One region of the Ornithinibacillus liuyingii genome, then DNA from elsewhere that is predicted to be linked to it. Evidence: riboswitches for the same ligand, from Rfam matches in the RefSeq annotation. Region 1 holds a riboswitch; the other holds the start of a gene.
The links. Region 1 has a riboswitch for cyclic di-GMP ahead of ACSKT4_RS05340 (PilZ domain-containing protein). Riboswitches for the same ligand answer to the same signal wherever they lie in the genome.
Positions count from the first base shown of each region.

Region 1 (9,744 bases):
TAGTACGAGCATGAATATATTTTTGAATCATATAGCTATTTTTGTTCTTTAGAATAACGTCTTGAATCCACATGGTGAATTTTTCTTTTCCTAGGATCCGTTCTTTCTTATCTTCGTGAATTATAAAGTGATTACCGTTCTTTTCTACATAATATATAAAGAGACCTTGTCTACCCATTATAGGTTTTAATACACCTTTTTGATTTTCATTTAAAAACTCTAATATTCTATCTTCATCAGTAATTATTTTAAAAGGGACTAGTAGCTCTGCAAACTTCCTATTTTCCACTACTATTTTTGGTAAATAAAATTTGTTTCCAACTCCAAAACTAGTAAAAGGAACCTCTCTTCGCAACTTCCTTTCCGTAATAGTTTGTCGCTCTCGAGATGCTATTCCTATGTTATGAATGACATTTGGAAAAGAAGAAGTAACCTCTTGCCACTTTCCATTTTGGAATACTTCTCCCGTAACTTGCTTAGCATCCATGTTAACACCTGATGAGGAAAAGAATAATAGGGTTACTCCCTGTTTCTCTGCTTCCTCAACTAAAGCATCAATTCTAGGTTTAGGATAAGCAATTCTTGGGTTAGATTCACTTAAATAGACACCGATAGTAATATCTTTATTTAGTAAACCGATCTCATCTACTTCAAATTCTTTTTGCCATTGTTTTAAGAGAGGCATTAATGAAAACTGTATTATTTCAGCAATTTTTATTAAATTATTTGTCTCTAACTCTTGAGCAATTAATAATAATGTATTTTCAATTTTCTTTTTTTCCTTTTGTCCTAATGTTAAATTAGAGTTAGCTGTTACTTTCTCAATAGCAGTAACACCATCTACGATTGAACTAAACATGAAGATACATTGGTTTAATTCCTTCTGTTTAACTAATTTTGAAAAGTGACTAGTTGCTTCAATTAATGTATCTATAATATTTTTTACCTGAAAAATAGTATTTTCTTCTAACTTGGTCATAGATGAAACTCCTTTAATATAGGTTGTAAATTACATAATATTAATATCGGATTAAATAATAATTTGTTTAGGGAATAAGGCGAGGATTTAAACGGAGTATAACAATAAAAAATTGGCGTACCAATTATTATCTGGTACGCCAATTTTTTTATTATAAACCTCTAAAATCTACTAATTAACGAAGTAATTGTAATACACCTTGAGGTTGTTGGTTAGCTTGAGCTAACATTGATTGTGCTGCTTGAGTTAGGATGTTATTCTTAGTGAATTCCATCATTTCTTTAGCCATATCAACGTCACGGATACGAGATTCAGCAGCAGTTAGGTTTTCTTGAGAAGCACCTAGGTTGTTGATTGTGTGCTCAAGACGATTTTGAACTGCACCAAGACCAGAACGTTGTTCAGAAACAGATTTGATAGCAGCATCAATTTTACCTACAGCAGCATCAAAATGTGAGCTTTCTGTAAAGCTAGATACATCAATATCTTTTACTTCTAATGCTTCAGCACCCATATCATTAATGTTTACAACAAGGTTTTGGTTTTGATTAGCACCGATTTGGAATACTAATTCGCTTTCACCTGCAGCAAAAGATCCATCTAGTAAGCCTTTACCGTTAAACTGAGTACGCTCAGCAATTCCATCAATTTCTTCAATAAGTGCAGTGATTTCATCTTGGATTGCAGATAAATCATCACTTTCTTGAGTTCCAAGGTTACCCGCTTGTACAGTTAACTCACGCATACGTTGTAAAATTGAATGAGTTTCAGTTAAAGCACCTTCAGCAGTTTGGATTAAAGAAATACCATCTTGAGCATTCTTAGATGCCATTTCTAAACCGCGAATTTGTCCACGCATTTTTTCAGAGATTGCTAGACCTGCAGCATCATCTCCAGCACGGTTGATACGAAGACCAGAAGATAGTTTTTCTAAAGAGTTTTGAGTAGCTCCTGTGTTTACACCTAATTGACGGTGTGCATTTAATGCAGAAATATTGTGATTGATAATCATGTTTACATACCTCCATGTATTTTGTTTTTATTTTGCGAGTCACATCCATATGGCTCGCATCTATAACAACTCCTATTAGAGTTATTAACTTAGTAAAGTAAAATGTTTGGCCAAAACATTTTTTACATCATCATGATGTTGTACCTATTATATCGGCATGAAAAATAGATGTTTAATCTTTTTTTAAAAAAAATTATTCTTTTTTGTAGTTCACTCCATTCCAATCAACAAAAAAGCCCATGGTACTAGACCATAGACTCCCCACATCCTCGATTAGATTTCAACTTTTTTCGCTTCTCCACCAATATCTTTTCTAGTATCTGATGTAATAATTCTCGGTCTTCCTCATACGAATTTGTAAATACTACTCTATATCCAAATCGATCACTTTCCTGATATAATTCCTTCCGAATGATTCTTCCTTTCAAAATAAACACCGTATCCTTTAGGGAAAAACGAATCTTTATGGTCATATCATCGATTATCGGATATTCAACATCACACACAAACGTTACACCGTCAAGACTAACATTTTTTAAAACACCCTGTATAAAATTCGGATTCAATTTCTCATTATCTACATCGAGAAATTCAACAAAACAGGTGATACCCTCTACACTTACCTGGTCATTTCCACTTAGAGTTACACTAGTTAAAGTAGGATGGTTCTCTACTTCGTTCCTATCTATAGTAGTGTTATCTTTAGGCTGATACTTTTTAATTACCTGTTTAATAAGAAAGAATAATAGCAATATGAATAGAAAAACAACAACCATTAGAATAGAAATCCAAACTTTATCATCCATTTCAAACACCTCCTTATATAAATAAGTAGGTTTTCGAAAATACCTAGGTCCACTATCACATTAGAAAAACGCTCATTTGGTTGCCCTTTAACGAATATGTTCGTTTTTCTATGCTGGCGGGAAAGCTGTTTATTCTTCCCATCTGCTAATTAAAAGGAGAACCAAAGAAAAGGTCCTCCTATCATACTCTAGTCCCAGTTTTCTCCGGTAGCTAGGCTGCCATAACAATAGTGCTTTAGGCCCTCGGCTTTGCGTCCTTCCCTTTCGGATAAGTTTGCCTTTTTCGTAAAACCTCTATAGTTGGTCCTATTATACTAGAAGACTTTCCATAATTCGACATTTTTCAACCGAATAGTACATTACACCTATCTTATTACAAACAATTAATCCAAAAGTCCTAACAAAACTAATTAAAAAAAGCGTGCCGAAGCACACTTTTTGCTATCACTATCTTATACTAAAAACTTCCGATCCTTCCGATTGGTAAATCGCATAAATATCAACAAGGATAACAGCACTAAAATCATCAGTAATAAAGAAAGTGCTGCACCAAGCTGCCAATTCATTTCAACTAAGAATGCATCACGAATGACATTCCCAACCATTAATAGCTTACCACCAGTAAATAAGTCGGTAACAACAAATACACTAATTGCTGGTACAAATGTGATAATAAAGCCAGCCAAAATACCAGGGAATGTTAATGGTAATGTAACATTTAGGAAAGTTTTTACCGGTCCTGCCCCTAAATCCTCCGATGCCTCCAAGTATGTTTTATCTAACTGCTCGATGGAGGAGTATATCGGTAAGATCATAAATGGAAGGAATCCGTAAACTAATCCAAGAATGACGCCACCTGGTGAATACATTAGTGCAAGCGGCTCCTTAATAAAGCCTAAATCTATTAATACATTATTAATGACACCTTGATTATTCATTAAAATAATCCATGCATACAAACGAATCAATAAATTGGTCCAAAACGGTACCATGACAAGCAGTAGCAATAAATTTTTCCACTTACCAGCATTAGCTATAAAATAGGCAAATGGGTAAGCAATGAATAAACAAACGATCGTTGCTATCAGTGCCCACCATACCGATTGCCAAATCACTTTTGCATAAAGCGAGCTAAAAGCAGAAGAATAGGCTTTTAAGCTAAATTCATAAATAATTCCACCAAAATCACCATTTGTAGTGAAGCTGATCACTGCAATAAATATGACTGGGATAACTAAGAATAAGGTTAGCCAAAATAAGCTAGGGGATAACAATAAATAAGCCTTTTTAAAATTTCTAATCATTTCTCATATCCCCTTTCTTTCGCATATTTAGCCCAACAATGGTGACCACGATAAACATGATTACGATAATTATCGTAGAAAGTACGTTTACTTCAGGTGATACACCTAATCGAACCATCGAATAGACGAGTACTGGTAATGTATTATCACCTGGTCCTAGTGTAAAGAACGAAATAACAAATTCATCCAACGAAATCGTAAAAGCTAGCAATCCGCCAGCTAATATACCCGGAAAGATTAATGGAAAGGTAACCTTCCAAAAGGTTTGCCACTCATTAGCCCCTAGGTCTTTTGCCGCTTCCTCTAATGAACTATCAAAGGAAGAAAGTCTTGCTAGTACAACAAGCATAACATACGAAATTGTTATAGCCACATGTCCTGGTATCGCTGTATTTAATCCTAACGAGACATTTAGAATCCCATAAATGGCAAGTAAAGCTACCGCAACGACAATATCCGGAATGACGACTGGAATATAGAATAGAAACTCAACAGCCTTTTTCCCGATAAATGTATAACGATATAGCGCTAATGCTGCTAGCGTCCCTAAAATGGTTGCAATAACAGTTGAAATTACTGCTAGATATAGACTATTCATCGTTGCATTAATCAGTTGATGATTTTGAAAGATAGAGCTATACCAATCTAACGTAAATCCTGTCCAAACTGTTCCTAATTTAGAATCATTAAATGAATAGATAATAACGAACATAATTGGAATATAAAAGAATAAAAAGACGAGTAGGGAAAACGAAAATAATAGTTTCTTCGTTCTTGGTCTCACATGTTCCACCTACCTTCCAAAGAGATAAAACACTATAAATGTGTATGTTTCTGGCGCCTAAAAACTAGACATAGGAGAAGAGGTTGTCTATAAGGGGATAGTCCCTCATCATGTTATGAGGGACCCCGAGCCTTTTGACAGCCTCTTTATTTACTTCATTATTCAACCTTTGCTTCTTGGAACAATCGATTCATATATTGCGTCCGATCTGAATCTAGTGGTAAATTCCACTCCGTACGCTCAATTACTTCGTCAGGGAAGTTTAAGCCAGGGCTATTTTTAATTTCATCTGGTAATATCTCAACAGCCGCCTCATTTGGATTTCCATAAGGAATAAATTCAGATAGTTTAACACTTACCTCTGGACGTAGTAGGTAGTCAATAAATACCTCAGCAGTATATTTATTTTTTGATGTTTTTGGAATTACCATTGCATCTAACCAAACAACGCCGCCTTCTTCCGGCAGAACAAAGTCAATGTCTTCATTTTTTAACCATGCCGTAGCAGCTGATCCGGAATAACCATGACCAATCCATGCTTCTTCTCTAACAAAACGGCTGGATGGTGCAGCATCAAATGCTAATACATTTGGCATAATTTCTTTTACTCTTTCGAAGCCTTCCTCTAATTGTGCTTCTGTTGGATCATTCATGTCATTACCTAATAATTGTTGTACCATGTTGGAAACTTCTTTGGATTCTTCTAGTAGTACTAATTTCCCTGCATATTCAGGGTTCCATAAATCTTCCCAGCTAGTAGGGGCTTCTTTAATGTATTTCTTGTTATATATAATTCCGTCATATCCATACATAAATGGAACGGAGAATTTATTTTCAGCATCAAACGGCATGTTTCGCCATGCATTTGCGATATTCTCATAATTTGGTATGTTATCGAAATTTATTTCTAGCAATAAGTCATTATCTACCATTTGCTTCACATAATAATCGGAAGGAAATACTAGGTCATAAGCAACCGTACCGCTTTGTACTTTTGTCAGCATTTCATGGTTTGAATTGTAGGTAGAATATACAACATCTACACCATACTCTTCTTCAAAACCATCAATAACTTCTTGGGGAATGTATTCACTCCAGTTAAATACGATTAGTTCATCACTTAATTCCTGCTCTCCACCTGCATTATCCGAATCACCATTAGATCCACAAGCTGCTAGAAATAATACAATCAACAAACTAAATAGTGCAAATACAAAAGACTTTTTCAATCTTTCCCATCTCCAATCTCTTCATTTTAATTTATGTTATTTTTTTAAAACAACCGAATTATTAGGGCTCCAGCTGACATAGATATCATTAGTATTGGTTAATTCATCAATATTATCATGGGATTCATTAACCGTCAGATCCTCACCGTTTGGCATGGTTACTACGATTTTCGTCACTGAGCCAACATAGATTTTTTCCTTGAAGGTACCTTTTACATTATTCAATCCTTCAATCGGTGTACTGCTAATTTTTAATTTTTCAGGACGTACAGAAATAATGACTTCCTCATCCTTCGTCACATGAGCGGTATTCGGAATTGTAATCGGTTTATTGGCGTACTCCATCTCCGCCATTTCACCATTAATTCCACGAACAGTACCTTCGATAATATTAGTTTGACCAATAAAATCTGCCACAAAACGTGTTTGTGGTCTTTCGTATATTTCATATGGCAGACCAATCTGCTCGATTTTCCCTTTATTCATAACCACGATTCGGTCAGACATGGTTAATGCTTCCTCTTGATCGTGGGTTACATAAATAAACGTAATGTTTAATGTTTGTTGGAGATGCTTTAATTCTAGCTGCATTTGTTTTCGTAGCTTTAAATCTAGTGCTCCAAGCGGTTCATCTAATAAAAGTACCTTTGGATTATTCACAATTGCCCGTGCAATTGCAATCCGTTGTTGTTGTCCACCACTTAATTGTTTCGGCTTACGATTTCCGGATTCTTCCAGTTGGACAAGCTTAAGCGCTTTAGTGACACGCTCTTTAATCTCTTCCTTACCAACCTTTTTCATCTTCAAACCAAATGCTACATTATCAAACACACTCATATGTGGGAAAAGGGAATAGCTTTGAAACACGGTATTAACTTCCCGTTTATAGGGCTCCATTTCATCTACTTGCTTACCATTTAATAGAATCTTACCTGTAGTTGGCTTTTCAAAGCCAGCAATCATTCGAAGTGTAGTCGTCTTACCACACCCAGATGGCCCTAGCAATGTTAGAAATTCCCCAGCTCTAATGTCTAGATTTAGATTATCTACCACATTAGTATCATCAAATTCTTTTGTTACATTTTCCAATTGCACCATTTGAACACCCAACATGCATCCCTCCTTTTTCTAACTGAGGGGGGACAGTCCCCCATAATGCCACGAGACTCTGCCATACTATTTACTTTTTCCCTCCAGCTTATAAGTATACGAAACACTACGCTTCTTCACTTTTAAGCATGGTATTTGGGGGAAGACTGACAATCAGTCATAATTTTTGGCATTAAAAATACACCCTTCTCTACCAGGTAAAGGTGTCTACAATTAGACTTTTTCCTTCCCCGTTGGGTGCGTACTGTTTCGGTAAACCTATATAAAATTACTTAATTAATCGACAACATTTCTTCCTATAAAAGTAAGCGTTCTGTCCTTCCCCATTAATGTATGTAACATAGGTAGTGCATATCACTTTTTACAATAATCTTTCAAAAGTCGATTTATGCTAAAAAAAATATAGCAGTTTTTACTAGGTAATTCAATAGTTTTGCTGTAATTAATTATATTTTTCTTTTTGGAGGTTGTATTAATTTATTCATGAGGGAGGGAAGTTGCCTTTTGGGGAGGGGGATGGGCTCGGGGTGCGATTTGATGTAACCTTTTGAGAAGGAGATAGGACCGGGACGCGGGAAGATGCGACCTTTCGGAATTTAGATAGGACTGGAGCACGCGATGATGCGACCTTTCGAGAAATAGATAGGACCGGGACGCGGGGGGATGCGACCTTTCGGAATATAGCTGCGTCCCATTCACGCTACAATACCCCCAATCTAAGTTGAGATGTACTCACTACCTACCCCTTTATCGCCCCTTCTGTCATTCCCTTAGCAATCCTTCTCTGGAAGATAGAATAGAGTACAATTACTGGAACTATTGCTATTACTAGACTGGCAAATAGGGTTCCCCATGCGTTGGTGTACTGGGCTTCATTGCTTATGTAGTCGATTGCTAGGGCTAGCGTGTAATTAGTATTAGTCTGTAAGAAGATTAGCGCCATGAAGTATTCATTCCAAAACTGGATACAGTTCATAATGGTAACGGTAATAATGCCTGACATCGTAAGTGGTGTAACGATTTTAAATAGGATGCCATAAGGAGAAAGTCCGTCTATCGCGGCAGACTCTTCTAATGATTTTGGGATGGTACTCATAAAGCTCGTGAGGACAAAAATGCTAAATGGTAATTGGCTCACAGCATACACGATCGCCAGGCCAAATATATTATCCAATAGATTTAATTGGGCTAACAGGAAGAATAGCGGAATCCAGCCTAACACCATTGGAATCATCATGGCTGAAATATACAAGGTAAATAAAACCCTACTCCCACGAAAATTAATTCGTTCTATTGCATAGGCTGTAGGAATTGCTAATATCAAAGTAAGAGCTGCTCCTATTACGGTAACCAGTAAACTATTCCATACACTCACATCAATATTGTAATTTGTCCATGCTTGCACATAGTTACTAAAGTTTAACGTATCTGGCCATCCCCATGGGTTACGATAGATTTCTGCATTGGATTTAAACGATCCTAAAAACATCCAAAATATCGGATACAAAACAGCAATAGTCCATAGTATAAGTGGAATTCTAATACCTGCCCTACCTAATAGTTGCCCTACACTTCGCTTCATTGCTCATCCCTCCTTAACTAATATTCTACTTTTTCCCTGCGCATCAAAAATTGCAATAATAATACGGTGATTAACGATAAAACAAGTATCATGACACCAATCGTTGCTCCGTATCCAAAGTTGTATTGTTTGAATGCCTGCTGATACAAATAGGAGCCCATCACATGGGTCGCATTATTTGGACCTCCACCTGTCATAACTTGTACAAGAATAAAGGAGCCGTTTAATGTCGTTATTACAATATATAAAATCGAAACTTTGATTTGTGGCCAAACTAGTGGCAATGTAATTTTCCAAAATTGCTGCCATTCGGTAGCTCCATCAATTTTAGCCGCTTCGTAATAGCTTTTCGAGATATTCGCAATACCACCCATCAGCATCAGCATGAAAAGTCCAATTCCTGCCCACACAGCTGGAAAAACCAAACTCGGTAATGCCCACTTCTCATCACCTAGCCATGGTCTTGCCCATTTTTCTAGCCCTAAAAACTCTAGTCCGGAATTAACAAGACCTAAACTAGGATTATAAATAAACATCCACAATATCCCGATTACGACAACAGACATGATATTAGGAAAGAAGAACACAATTCGGTAAAAGGGTGCTTCTATAATTTTTAATTGTGTTAGTGCTACTGCGAAGAACATGGCCAGAACCATGATTCCGATAATCTTCGTCACAACTAAAAAATAATCATGGACAATTGTATCTGGGATGACAGCATCATGAAATAGCTTTACATAGTTACTGAAACCAATAAATTCCTTATTACTAGACGACCCAGACCAATCAAAAAATGAATAATAAAGGCCACTAAATAACGGATATAGGGTGAAAACGGCAAAAAGAATAAATGTAGGAATTAAACAAAATGCCAAAAACCAATATTTTTGCTTTTTAGATTGTACCATCCGATCACTCATTTCCTATCATATGGA
Region 1 is NZ_JBPWOS010000003.1:149,498-159,241, forward strand. Features, by position in the region: gene ACSKT4_RS05330 (YheC/YheD family protein) at 1-979, opposite strand, end outside; gene hag (flagellin Hag) at 1,155-1,991, opposite strand; gene ACSKT4_RS05340 (PilZ domain-containing protein) at 2,237-2,797, opposite strand; cyclic di-GMP riboswitch class I at 3,001-3,086, opposite strand; gene ACSKT4_RS05345 (ABC transporter permease) at 3,250-4,101, opposite strand; gene ACSKT4_RS05350 (ABC transporter permease subunit) at 4,094-4,885, opposite strand; gene ACSKT4_RS05355 (ABC transporter substrate-binding protein) at 5,044-6,114, opposite strand; gene ACSKT4_RS05360 (ABC transporter ATP-binding protein) at 6,151-7,227, opposite strand; gene ACSKT4_RS05365 (carbohydrate ABC transporter permease) at 7,964-8,806, opposite strand; gene ACSKT4_RS05370 (carbohydrate ABC transporter permease) at 8,824-9,717, opposite strand.

Region 2 (9,744 bases), 180 kb from region 1:
GATCTTGGTATTACTTGTATTGTTAATCTGCATCAGGTAGAAGTTGCTAAAGACTATGCAAGTCGGATCATTGGTCTGAAGCAAGGTGAAGTAGTATTTGACGGGCCAAGTCCTTTACTTTCTATAGACAAAATTGAACATATATATGGAATGGAATCAAAAGAATTAATCACCGTATAAGGGGAATAGCAATGGATGTAAAAATTTTACGTAAGAAAAAAATGCAGTTAACCTTAATGTTTATCATTATTATTGTCATCACCTATCTGTCCTCAAGTATAACAGATTTTAACTTTATAGAAAGCATCGCTACCATTCCTGCTGCTTTCACTTGGATTTTTTCCAATTTAATGATTACGCAAGATTCTTTTGAGAAGCTACCAAATATATTAGTTAAACTAAATGAGACGATTTTCATGTCTATTGCCGCAACGACAATTGCTGCATTCTTTTCCATATTCTTAGCTTTACTAGGATCTAAAACAACAAAAACAAATAATATATTCAGTATTATTGCGAGATTTGTTGCATCGTTATCTCGTAATATACCAGTTGTAGCATGGTCATTAATTCTCTTGATTTCATTTGGACAGAATTCATTGACTGGTTTTCTAGCATTATTTGTTGGAACTTTAGGATTTTTAACGAGAGCATTTATTGAATCTATTGATGAAACAAATCAGAGCTCTGTAGAAGCATTGACTGCTACTGGGGCAACCTATTTCCAAATCGTTAGTAAAGCCGTCCTACCGCAAAGCATTCCACAAATGCTTAGCTGGATATTGTTTATGATTGAGACGAATATACGTAGTGCTACACTAGTTGGAATACTTACTGGAACAGGGATTGGCTACCTGTTTGATTTATATTATAAGAATATGAACTATCCAGTAGTTGCCTTAATTACTGCTACTATTGTTATTTCAGTTATTGTAATTGAATTGATATCTAACCAAATACGGAAGGTGATCTTATAATGGAAGTAGGTTTGAAACCTTCTACTATAAAACGAACAAAAAGCGGAAAAATTGATATTAAATCCGGTAACAAGATTGATTTAGTTATCAAATGGACCATTTGGATACTGACTATATTAACTATTCTAGCATTTTTCTTTTTTAACTATATGGGTTTGCAGTTAGAAAGAGCCGTAACGGAAACCTTACATAATCTTAGGGTAATGTTTTTTGAACCTACATTAAATCATTTTAGTTGGGGAGAAGCTTTCTATCAAGTTGGCGTAACATTAGGCTTAGGAATATTAGCTACCATCTTAGGTGCAATTATTGCTTTCTTTTTAGCTTTAATGGCAGCGGAAAATCTATCCAAATCTTGGTTGTCTAAAACAGTGAGAATTTTTGTAGCGTTTATTCGTGCAGTACCAACTGTTCTTTGGGTGCTTATTTTTGCTATTGCAGCAGGACTTGGTAGTGAAGCAGCAGTTCTGGGGATGTTATTCCACTCTGTGGCGTATCTAGTAAAAGCATTCTCTGAAGCATTTGAAGAGGTGGATCCTGGTATTTTAGAAGCATTGAAAGCAACAGGATCTAATTGGTGGCATACAGTCGTGCACGGGATTATTCCGTCTACCTTTACCTATTTACTATCTTGGACATTTTTGCGTTTTGAGATTAATTTCTCCGTTGCAGTTGCCATGGGAGCTGCAGCTGGAGCAGGCGGTATAGGCTTTGAACTCTTCATGGCATCCGGCTTCTATTATGACCTTAGAGAAGTTGGTTTAATCACATATCTTATTCTAATCATTGCCATTATACTAGAATTTATCTCCACTCGCTTGAAGGACCGATATTTTCCTTCGACAGTGAAAAACTAAATAATCCTGTAGCCAAATACGAATTATAGAATCCTAAAACCTTTGGAGAAAATATTCCTTTTCTCCAAAGGTTTTTATAGTTAGTAGAATGAATAACAAGTGCAATGTCGTAGGTATAAAGTACTAGTTGTTTTGCGCAATGGAGATGAAATACACGAACATGCAAACTTAAAAACTAGTAAACGTAACTGGTATCTCTTAAAAGTGTTCATCGATAATTATGTATAGAATCTTCCAAAGAAAATGGTGGAAATACGTTTAATCTATACAAGTTACGGGTATAAAGTACTAGTTGTTATTTTAGGACTTATAATAATGTAAAACATTTCATGATTATATTGTCAAATTATTGAATTTTTGTAGAATTGGTGTAGAATAGGTAATAAGTAATAGTAATTAAATACCAGATGTGTTGAAAAGGCAAACTATTCGAAAGAGTAGGACGCAAAGCAAAGGGTCTAATGTTGAAAAACGATGATCGCCTGGCTACCAAAACAGTTTTTGGCTATTCACATATTTGAATAGCTTTTTCTTATGGTATGCAATGAATCATCTCAGTGAAGAAAGCTCCCAATATGTATACACTTATACAATATCAAAAACTACAATTGTCAAACCTTAATACAGGTATGATATTTCAAGTGGAGTGAAGGATATGGAAATCATCAACAATAGATATAGGTTAAAAGAACTTATTAAACAAGAGAAGCATGTCATGGTTTATTCAGCATATGATATGCGTAAAGAAAACAAAGTTATTCTGTTAAGCTTATTAAATAATGAATATTTACCAAAGCCTCTGATTGACTTTTATATCACTCGTTTTCTGGATATTAAACGTATAACGAGTAAAGCAATTATCCGAAATTATAGTTTTAATAAGGTCTTCTATATTGATAACAAACGACAGGTAGACCCGCAATACTTTTTTACTTCGGATTATATTCCGAGAACAGGAGATTTGTTCCAGTCAACAAAAAACATGACATTTGATGAGATTATGGAATGTTTTGTAGAGATATGCTCAGCAGTATACTCCCTCCATTTAAAGGGGTTTGTTTATGGTGCATTAAACCCCTATACTATTCGAGTGTTGAAGGGGGAGGGACACTCCCAAGTGTTACTAACGGATATTGCTACCATACATATGGAACAATTAACCCATGCAGAACGAATAGAAGACCCGGTATATCAATCACCAAAGGTCCTAGCGGGAGTGCCAGAAGATGCAGAAACAGATAGGTATGCTTTAGGTGTTATTCTACTCGCACTCATAACGAAAACGCCTACTATAGAAGAACCTAAAAAACAGTTCACCTCGCTGCTTGAGAAATCGAATGACACCCAAGTGAAACACGTTATTCCTGTTGTTAAAAAACTATTAAATACCGAAAATGACAATACTTATAGCAACCTTTATGAACTAATTGTAGATTTAAATGCTGTACTAGGTACGAACTACTCGATTATAAAAAAAGAAGAAATAAATGGATTAAATCTTTATACCAAGCTTGTTGGCAGAGGAAATGAGATTAGGACTATCATGAGAGCCTACGAAAAGATGATTTCCTATCAGCCTGGTAAACGAATCTTTTTCGTTCAGGGTGCCAATGGTGTTGGGAAAACTCGTTTTCTACGCGAAGCCACCTTTTTACTTGGGCTAAGTAAAGCAAGTGTTTATGCGAGCTATAGCTTGAATCATGCTTCCACAGATAGTAAGCAAATGTGGATTGATATTTTACGAAAATTAATCATGGAGACAGATAATAGCATAGTAGAGAAATATAATACCGAATTAATTAAGTATTTCCCAGAACTTATGGATCAGAATTATAACGATTCTCTTAACTATGCTAATGAACATCATACAAAATACCGCCTTCTAAATCGCATTGCGGGTTTTATCAATGAAAGTATTCAAAATCGGCCAACGGTAATGATTATCGATAATATTCATCTCGCAGATGAATTTACAATTGATACGTTTAACTATTTATGTACAGAAGTATTAGAGAATACGAATCTAACTTTAGTTTTTTCATGTGAGGATCGAGCGGTTTCTCCGAATTCAGTCGCTTCTGAATTTATCTATATGATGAAAAGGCGCCCTGATACAGAAACCATTCGTATGGAGCAATTAGATGAACAACAAACAGGAGAAATGATTCAAAGCATTCTATCCATTTCCTTTACACCTAAAAAACTCTCAAGCAGAATCTATAGTCAGTCCTACGGTAATCCATTATTTATAAAGGAAATTATGAAAGACTTGTATAGCCGTCGAATTCTATATGTAAGTGAAGAAACTGGAAGATGGCAAATTGATTTACCAGAGGAATCAGAGGACTATAATCTCTTAGATTTGCCAAATAATATTGAGCATGCACTAGTCAACCAATTGAAGGATCTTGATCCGGGAAAAATGAATATTCTAACAAGTATCTCCATATTTTCTAAGCCTATTGCCACACAAATAATAGAGAAGCTCTTACCAAACACACTGATGGTGGATGAACAATTAGAGGAATTGGTGAATAAGGGAATCTTGCAGCGGCTTATTGATGATAGCTCTTACTTATATGATTTTCGCAGCAAGATATTGAAGAACGTTGTGTACGATAGAATTTCCCAGCAAGAGAGGATATCGAAGCATCAGCTAGCAGCAACTAGCTTAGCAGAACAGAACGGAGTGGAATTGGAGAAGAACCTCGATGAAATTATTTTCCATTATTCAAATGCTAGAAATAAGGAGAAAGCAAGAATCTATTACCTTGAAAAAGCCAAGTTAATGAAGGGTAGATGGAATACGAAAGGGCAAATTGAAAATCTAAGAAAAGCGCTCGATATAACAGATAATCCTGTAGAACAAACAGCACTTTATCTTGAGATAGGGTCGTTATTAACTGACACAGGAGATACCAGATTAGCTTTTGAGTATTTGGAGAAGGCGGAGCGACTAGCACTGGAAGAAAACTATGTGGACCATTTAATGATGGCATACATACATCTAGCTAATGCGAATCACTCTACCTATCAGCTTTCCAAGGTAAGAGAGTATATCGAGAAGGTAGAACATATTTTAAGAAGCCATCCTAATGAAGCGGCGAGGTTAGAAGTGAAACGTCTTCAAGCTATCTTGCTTACCGAGGAGAATCAAATAGTAGAGGCAGCTGCTCTTTTTGAAGAATTAATTGCAGAGTGCGGTAACAAATTTTTGGAAATAAAGGGGAATGCATACCGAACATTAGGATTTATTTTTGTTCACTTAGGAAAAGCGGATGAGGCTTTAGAAGCCTATCATGAGTCATGTAAACTATCAGAAGAAGTCCAAAATGCGAGAGGTATGCTATTTTCGCTCAACAATATAGGTGCGCTTTATGCAGAGGTTTATGAAGACTATGGCAAAGCAATGGAATATCATTTAGAAGTTAAACAGCTGAGTGAGGAATATGGCATTTATACAAGTGAAGTATTTGCACTAATAAATATTGCAGAATCCTATCTCAATCAATTCGATTATAATACGGCATTTGAACACTTTAACCAAGGGTTAACGAAAGCAGAGCGCTATAATCTCGTTCTCGAGAGGTATATGCTATTAAATTACCTAACACAGGTGAGTTTAGAGCGAAATAATTTTGTGGATGCCTTAGAATACTTCAGTAAATTACAAGTGGACATACAGGATAATCCAAATAAGGGCTTTGATATTGGTGGATATTATCAAACTTGCGCGAAGCTGTATCAGGCTCTTGGTAATTATTTTGAAGCAGAACGTTATTACCAAAAAATAATAGCGTTCCATAGTGAACATGAAAATATGATGAAATACACTGCAACTGCACAAGTCCTCATCAATCAATTACGAGAGCCGGAACAAGACTTTGATGATTTTTTAGTGAAACAAATTGTAAAGGTTATTGACAAAATAACAAACAAGTCAATTAGCATTGAACGACTATGTGAAGCTATACAGCATCTTAGTAGGAAGGGGAAACACCACCAAGCGACGGAATTACTTTCCATGGTAGAAGTCTTAGTTAGTGAGGACACACCATATAGGTTAAAGGCTATATATGAGCATGCGAAGGGAATCGTTGCATTTAACTTAAATCGGTCAAGTTCCATCACTTATTTTGAAAGCAGCTTACATTTAGCGAAAATATCTAAAAGTAAGGAATTAACCGCTCGTATTCAGGCAGATATAGGCAATTATTACTTTAATTCAAAAGCGTATTATGAAGCAGCCGCTTATTATCTAGAAGCTTTTGAAACGATTAAGGAATTAATTCAGCAGCTTCCAGCTGAATATAAATTGGACTACATTAATGGTCGAAGTTTCTCAAGGGAATTTTATCGACTTGATGAAATAAAAAGGTGGATTCAATCCGAACAAGAGCAGATTCTAGATCAAGAGGCGTTGATTCATAAGGTCAGCTCCTTAGATGAATTGCAAGCTATTTTAAACACCGAGCAGATTGATTTCTTTATGGGAAATTATCGGTTTATGCGAAATATTAGTCGTAACTATATGGAAAAGTTATCTGATGGGATTTTTCAACCAGAGGATCTTTTGAAACAGTTAGATAGTGATGTATCGAAAAATCTAACCATGATAGTAAAATTTCTTTCTGGTCGATTCCTTGCGACAAACGGGTATATTCTTTCCGAGGAAAAGGGACAGCAGGTAACCGTTCTTTCTTCCCTAGATAAGGGCGTTAGTATACCAGAAAATCTTGCTATCTTTAATCGTGTTAGGTCCACGATGAAGCCTCTACTCCTATCAGATAGGTTGACGCAGGATAAGGTAGATCATCAATTTCTAGAAAATGATATAAAGGCTATTCTTTGCATCCCTATTATTAAGAAGGCAGAATCACGCCCAATAGTTGGGGAAAGTCATCAATTATTAGGTTATATTTATTTGGAAACAGACCGAATCGTGAATAACTTTAATCCGTCATGCCTAGAGAAGAGTATGGAATTGAGTAACTTCCTTGCGTTACTCTTGGAGAAACGCCAATTATTGATTACTGCTTCGATTGATCGATTAACAGGTGCATTGACAAGAAAGTATTTAGAAGATGCTTTACAAAACACCCTAGATTACACAAGGAAAAATGGCAATGAATTTAGCATTATTATGTTCGATTTGGATAAATTTAAAGGAGTTAATGATCGTTATGGGCACCAAATTGGCGACAAAGTTCTAAAGGAAGTTTCCCAGATTATCTTGGAAAATCTTGATCAGAACAGTTTATTGGGGAGATATGGTGGGGAGGAATTTATTATTATTCTTCCTTCAATCAATATAGAGGAAGCACAGGAAATTGCAGAAGCATTACGCTCTACTGTTCAAGGTCATAAGCTATTAGGTGATAAACAGGAAATAACCTTAAGTATGGGACTAGCCTCTTATCCTGAACATGGTCAAACCGTCCGTGAGCTTATTCTAAAGGCTGACCAAGCATTGTACATTGCTAAGGAAAATGGGCGAAACAACTCTCAAGTTTGGCAAAAGGATTTTGATGATAAAGTGAAGCCAGCGAATAAGCTTACTGGAATCATTTCTGGGGACGAAATTAGGGATGCGAGAAATGTACTAGCATTAGTTGAACTCATCCAATTAACCAATCTTCCTATACCAAGTGAGGAAAAAATCTATCAATTTCTTGGTAGAATAGTTGAAATTATGGAAGCACAATATGGATATATTCTACTCACAGAAGGGCATTCCATCATAAAGTCCTTTGGTAGGAAGTCCCAGGAAGAAGAATGGGTCACTGAATATACCTTTAATCAGCAGATTATTACGACGGTCCTAAAAGAGGAAAGTGGTATGTTTACCATTGATTGGGAAGCAACAGAGAAAATTAACCCCGTTAATGGGTTGCCTGATTGGGATTCTATACTAGCAATGCCAATAACGGCTGATGGAACGGTAAAGGGTGTTATGTATATGGCAGCACCTGCTAGGTTAAAAGAATTTGGAGCGGATGAGTTAAATGTCTTGAACGTGTATAGTGAATTAGTGGCAAATATTATATAATAAAATCAATAACATTTGAATTATCAAACTATAACGAATAGATTTGTCATGAGTAATGAACGAAAATCCTTAGTTAAGCTGGATATAGCAAACTATTCAAATGATAGGACTCAGGTGTTAAGGGAATACAAGTATAATCGCTCATGATAGCCTGACGGACAAATTTGTTGGTTTTATGCATGCATGAATTATTTTGGCTATTCGTTCTTCGAATAGCCTTTTTTTATCGTAATAGGCGAGTTCTTAAACGGTATTCCCATCAACTTAACGAATACGAGGTGAAGTCCATGGAAGTTATTAATAATCGGTATCGACTTGTTGAGCTTTTGGAGCAAAATAGAATCGTATCCATCTATTTAGCTATGGATTTATTCCATGAGAACCGCTATGTCCAATTAAATCTATTAATCTCGGAATATACACCCAGTTCGTTAATTCACTTTTTTGAGAAGCAATTTATAGCAATAAAGAATTTATCAAGTAAAAGAATAGCACGAAATGAACAATTCGGTGCGGTCACCTTTGTAGATAATAAGCCTTATACAGAAAAGGCGTTTTTTTATACGGTAGAATTTGATAGAAAGAATGAATCATACTTCTCGTTGATAAAGCAGTTTTCAATTGATGAGGTAATCGAACAATTCATCGAAATTTGTTCAGCAGTCCATTATGTACATACAAGTGGGTTTATTTATGGATCATTAAATTTGAAGGCAATTTACCCAATGAAACAAGGTAATCGTCTTTTACCCAAATTAAAAGACCTTGCTACCATTGAATTAGAAAAGTATTTTCATCATGATTTAGAGAATTCATATTTTAACTCACCCAAATTATTAGCTGGAATAGAGCCAAATATTGAGACAGATATGTATGCGTTAGGACTAATTCTATTAGCGATGATAACCAAACAAGCTTACATAGAAAATCCAAAGCAGGCGCTTCAATCACTCGAAGACAATCTAGGGCAATCATATCGTGCCCATGATCGACATAGGCTACGTAACCTATTACCTATTATCAAGAAAATGATAGGGACAGAAGAGGATTATCCCTATCTAACTATTCAAGACATGATAACGGAGCTTAGAGAAAGTCTAGATACCGATATTTCCATCATTGAGCAAGAGGCATTGGAAAAGCTTCATTTTCATACCCGTATCATCGGAAGAGATGAAGAACTATCATATGTTTTAAATAATGTCCAGAATATGATGAGCTATAAGCCCAGTAAACGTATTATCTTTGTTCAAGGAGAAAATGGTATTGGCAAGACCCGCTTCCTCCAAGAACTTCATTATTTACTAGAATTACGCAAAGTAACGGTATATGCAAGTTTTCACCTAGGTAGTACTGGGAGTAGTAAAAACCTATGGCTAGATATTCTGCAAAAGCTAATCAGTCAAACAGACTATTCTATTTTACGTAAATATCATGCAGAACTAGTAAAGTACTTTCCGGAATTAGAAAAAGGTGGAGCACCAACCTCATTAGACTATTTAACAGATGATAATAGCGAATATCGGCTGTTAAATCGTATCGGTGCATTTATTAATGATAGCTTACAAGGGAGACCAGCGGTATTCTTAATAGACGACCTTCATCTAGCGGATAGGTTCACATTAAATTTATTACATTACTTGAGCATGAACAATAGTCATCAAAATAATTTGATGTTTATTGTATCAGGTGAACTAAGAGAGGATGGAGAGAAGGATTTTCTAGAAAACTATCATTTAATGAAAAAGCGTTTAGACACCAGTATCATCCGATTAGATCTGTTAACAGAAGATCAAGTAGCAGAAATGATCAGGCAAATTCTGTCCTTATCTTATAAACCACTAAGGCTAACCGAGAAGAT
Region 2 is NZ_JBPWOS010000003.1:328,240-337,983, reverse strand. Features, by position in the region: gene phnC (phosphonate ABC transporter ATP-binding protein) at 1-180, shown strand, start outside; gene phnE (phosphonate ABC transporter, permease protein PhnE) at 192-977, shown strand; gene phnE (phosphonate ABC transporter, permease protein PhnE) at 977-1,834, shown strand; cyclic di-GMP riboswitch class I at 2,244-2,328, shown strand; gene ACSKT4_RS06150 (diguanylate cyclase) at 2,490-7,883, shown strand; gene ACSKT4_RS06145 (AAA family ATPase) at 8,171-9,744, shown strand, end outside.
Region 2: it holds a riboswitch for cyclic di-GMP, as region 1 does, so the genes downstream of both, ACSKT4_RS06150 (diguanylate cyclase) here and ACSKT4_RS05340 (PilZ domain-containing protein) in region 1, are expected to answer to the same signal.